DNA from 2 places in the Ensifer sp. R1-3 genome. Region 2 is predicted to be linked to the other one. Evidence: predicted binding sites of a transcription regulator. Region 2 holds the regulator's gene; the other holds the start of a gene.
The links. Region 2 encodes PhoB, which activates phosphate uptake and scavenging genes when phosphate is short. Its sites were predicted from a motif close to TGTCATNNANCTGTCAT; they were not measured.
Positions count from the first base shown of each region.

Region 1: a site for PhoB is predicted at 1,474-1,490, ahead of M1D43_RS03855 (LTA synthase family protein). Genes of this name have one in related genera too.

Region 1 is NZ_CP096515.1:792,478-794,680, forward strand. It holds gene M1D43_RS03855 (LTA synthase family protein) at 1-1,438, opposite strand, end outside; gene M1D43_RS03860 (NAD+ synthase) at 1,707-2,203, shown strand, end outside.
Region 2 is NZ_CP096515.1:2,279,515-2,281,717, reverse strand. It holds gene phoU (phosphate signaling complex protein PhoU) at 1-507, shown strand, start outside; gene phoB (phosphate regulon transcriptional regulator PhoB) at 618-1,301, shown strand; gene M1D43_RS10995 (GcrA family cell cycle regulator) at 1,397-1,918, opposite strand.

The DNA.
Region 1 (2,203 bases), 1.5 Mb from region 2:
TCGCCCAGTCCATCAGCATCTTGAGGCTGTCGTCAGCCTCCTTCACGCCTTGCGCATAGGTGGCGAGCACCTGGCGATCGGCTTCGGGAAGGTCGCCCTCGACCTTGATCGTGTTCTTCGCATAGCGGTTGGCCTCATACGGACCATGGCCCTGCAGGGTCACCGCGAAAAAGAAGAAGGGGTCCTCCACTTCGTCCGCCTGGCGGATGATTTCCTTCGTCAGGGACTCGTCCGACGCGAAGATGCCGCGCTTCTGCATGGCCGGCATGTTCTCTTCCGACCGGAACATGTCGAAACCGAAGGCCTTGTAGACGGCTGTGCGGTTCCAGAACCACCCCTGGAAAGGGTGAATGGCGCGCGAAACATAACCCTCGCCGCGGAAGAACGTGGCGAGCGAGGGAATGGGATTGCGGATATATTGCTGGTAGGGGATGCTGCCATAGGGCAGGAACGCGTTGGAAAAACCGGTCAGCGCTTCGAATTCGACATTGGCGGTCATGCCGCCGAACTCCGGAGAAAAGACGTTGCCGCCCTGCAGTTCACGGATTGTCGGCATGGGATCGGGCGTCAGCTTCACCTTGGGAAGACGGGTCGGATCCCAAAAGGATTCGCTCATCAGCACGATCACGTCCGGTTTGCCGCGATGGGTCGTGCCGGCGGGAAGCGGCTTTACCGGAATCCGGTCGATCGCGTCCGCCATATAGCCGGCCGGCGCGTTTACATTGGCCATCGGGAGGTTGATGGCAAAGGCAAGCGCGAAGCCGTTATGGCGGTAGTTCTCGGTCTGATCCCACATGATCGGGATGACCCGAAGCCGGTCACGGATCCACGAGAACTGGTTGTAGTCCATGATGTTCCAGAATGCGACCAACAGCGGCAGGGCGAATGCGATCCGCATCAGCCGCTCCCGACGTGTCAACTTGGGAAAGTTCTGCCAGGCGAACCGCAACAGGAGAGCGCCAACGACGATGGCCGCGATCAACCCGGCGACGACGCCGACCGCGGTCCACGGCCTGTCCTTCACGAGTACCGGCATCAGTTCCATGATCTGCCGGCCGAAAAGAAAATCGGTCGGATAGAGCGGATCGGACAGGAAGACCTGCTTCTGCTGACTGATGAATGCCGGCACGACGGCGAGCGGCGCGATGAGCAGCGCGGCCTTGTGTTCGCGACCGAACAGGGCATCGACGCCAAGCATGGCGAGGAAGAATACGGCGACCGTGGTCCAGGCCGGGCGCATGGGATCTGCGAAATAGGCGACGGTGTCGGGCCAGGACCAGCGCACGATCACTTCGACGGTGAAGACGAGCGCTATCGCAATGAGAAGCGTGAAGAGCGCACTGCGCGCGCCCGACAGGGTTCTCGTGTATCTTGCGGAAGAGCTTTCCCCGTCGGCGTAGACTTGAGAGCTGCTCACGGCGGAATCGATACGGGCCAACGGGCGTCTCCAGTTTCACAAATATTTCACTCCACCGTCATACGACTGTCATCTTGAACAGGGGATGAATGGCGGAAACGGCGCCGCCGCCGCCTGGTTCCTGTGGCCGCGCAAGAATTTCTGCACTTCGTGTAACGGTCCGAAAACACGGAGCTTTTCGGATTTTTTCCGCCGGATCTCGATTGAGTGTGGGTTTTTTCCCGCCGGATGCGGTAAGAACAACGCGAACGAAACATGCATTCGCTGACGAGAGACGACGGGCCCGCTCATGACTGCACAGAAAGCCGCTCCCTCAACGCTACGGATCGCCGTGGCACAGCTCAATCCGACGGTCGGAGACATTGCCGGCAACGTTGCAAAGGCACGCGAGGCACGGACGGCGGCGGCGCGCGAAGGCGCCGATCTGCTGCTTCTGACCGAACTCTTCATCTCCGGCTATCCGCCGGAGGACCTCGTCTTGAAGCCCGCTTTCCTGAAGGCCTGCGAACAGGCGGTGGAGAAGCTTGCGGCGGAGACGGCAGATGGCGGGCCGGGCGTCGTCATCGGCTTTCCGCGGCAGGCCGCCGGCCTCCGGCACAATTCCGTTGCGGTTCTCGACGGTGGCAGGGTCATCGCCATCCGCGACAAGGTCGACTTGCCGAACTACGGCGAGTTTGACGAAAAGCGCGTCTTCGACGCGGGTGAGATGCCGGGCCCGGTGAATTTTCGCGGCGTGCGGATCGGCATTCCGGTATGCGAGGACATATGGGGCGATCTCGGCGTCTG
Region 2 (2,203 bases):
GTCACCATTGCCAAACGCCAGCCCATGGCCTCGGATCTACGGGAGATCATGGGTTCGATCCGTATCGCCGCGGACCTGGAGCGCGTCGGCGACCTCGGCAAGAACACCGCCAAGCGCGTGATTGCCGTCGCCGGTTCGGGCATACCGCGCAAGCTTGCGCGCGGCCTCGAACACCTGGCCGAGCTCGCGCTCGTTCAGTTGAAGGAAGTCCTGGACGTCTACGCCTCCCGTTCGCCGGAAAAGGCGAACAGCATTCGCGAACGCGATGAAGAGATCGACGCGATCTACACTTCTCTGTTCCGGGAACTGCTGACCTACATGATGGAAGATCCGCGCAACATCACGCCCTGCACGCATCTTCTTTTCTGCGCCAAGAACATCGAGCGTATCGGCGATCACGCGACCAACATTGCCGAAACGATCTACTACATGGCGACAGGCGCCCAGCCGCAGGGCGAACGGCCGAAGGACGACATGACGTCGACATTGGGTTCCGTGACGGACTGAGATCGCTCGGCATCCGGGCCTATGCAGAATTTGTTCCGGCCGCTTTGGCGCGGCCTACCACCGTGCGCGGCGGCATGACGGCTGTCGTGCGTAGGAAGGAGTCCTACTGAATGTTGCCGAAGATTGCCGTAGTCGAAGATGAGGAAGCCCTAAGCGTTCTCCTGCGCTACAATCTCGAGGCAGAAGGCTTCGAGGTCGATACGATCCTTCGCGGCGACGAGGCGGAGATCCGCCTGCAGGAGCGCCTGCCCGACCTTCTCATCCTCGATTGGATGCTGCCCGGGGTTTCCGGCATCGAGCTCTGCCGCAGGCTGCGCCAGCGGCCGGAAACGGAGCGCCTGCCGATCATCATGCTGACGGCGCGCGGCGAGGAGAGCGAGCGCGTGCGGGGCCTTGCCACCGGGGCCGACGATTACGTCGTCAAGCCCTTCTCGACGCCGGAACTGATGGCGAGGGTCAAGGCTATGCTCAGGCGCGCCAAGCCCGAGGTTCTGTCGACGCTCCTGCGCTGCGGCGATATCGAGCTCGACCGGGAGACGCACCGCGTCCACCGCCGCAGCCGCGAAGTGCGCCTCGGCCCGACGGAGTTCCGGCTGCTGGAATTTCTCATGTCCTCACCGGGGCGCGTCTTCTCCCGTTCACAGCTCCTGGACGGTGTCTGGGGGCACGACATCTATGTCGATGAACGGACCGTGGACGTCCATGTCGGACGTCTGCGCAAGGCACTGAACTTCTCCAACATCCCCGACGTCATCCGGACGGTGCGCGGCGCGGGCTATTCGCTGGAGAGCTGAGACCGAAGGTGCCGGCTTACGGCATGGCAAAGAAAAAAGGGGCCTTTCCGGCCCCATTTTTCGTCGTGCATCCAGAGCGGAATGAGCAAGGCGCCTCAGCGCATGCGCCGGCGCTCGGCAGAGGGCTGGTAGGCCAGCCGGGCATGAAAGGTGCAATAGGGAGAGGCTTCCGGGGAGTCGTTGCCGCAGAAGTGAAACTCTTCCTTGAGCGGGTCGCCGATCGGCCACTTGCAGGTGCGTTCGGTAAGCTCCGTGAGCTCCAGCCGCCGCGACATCGGCAGGACGATATTCCTGTCGATCTGCAGCTCCTGGTCGATCGCCAGGTCGACTGCGAGCTCTTCCTTGAGCGCGGTCGCACCGGCCGTGCGGGTTACGGTGCGGGTTACGGAACGCGCAGCATAGTTCGGTGCGCGCGGGGCAGACGTCGCCCGTTTGGGGCGGGCTGCAGCGGCCGTGCTTCCGCCGGCCTTGGCGCGCCCGGGCAGGCTCAGCCGATGAACCTTGCCGATGACCGCGTTGCGGCTGACGCCGCCCAACTGCGCCGCGATCTGGCTGGCGCTCAGGCCCTCCGACCACAGCTTCTTCAGTTTCTCGACCCGCTCGTCAGTCCAGTTCATCTCTGCACTCCCCGTTCTCGGCGTTGGGATGGCGGAATCCGTCACCGCTCTCCGGGAAAACCCCGAAGATTCAACGCGATAATACTTTTGGTGACTAGGTCCGCCGCATGCGTCTAGTAATTGAATGTTAACCTACCGGCAGGGTGACTCCGTGGCAAGAGTCGCCGGAATCGCGCCGAATCGATTTCGCGGTTTTCCCCAACTTGCTGTCGGAGCGTTGCATTTTTGCAAGTCCCAGAGTGCGATTTTTTCGCGCTTCGGAATCGGTATCCGCAAAGCGCCTGC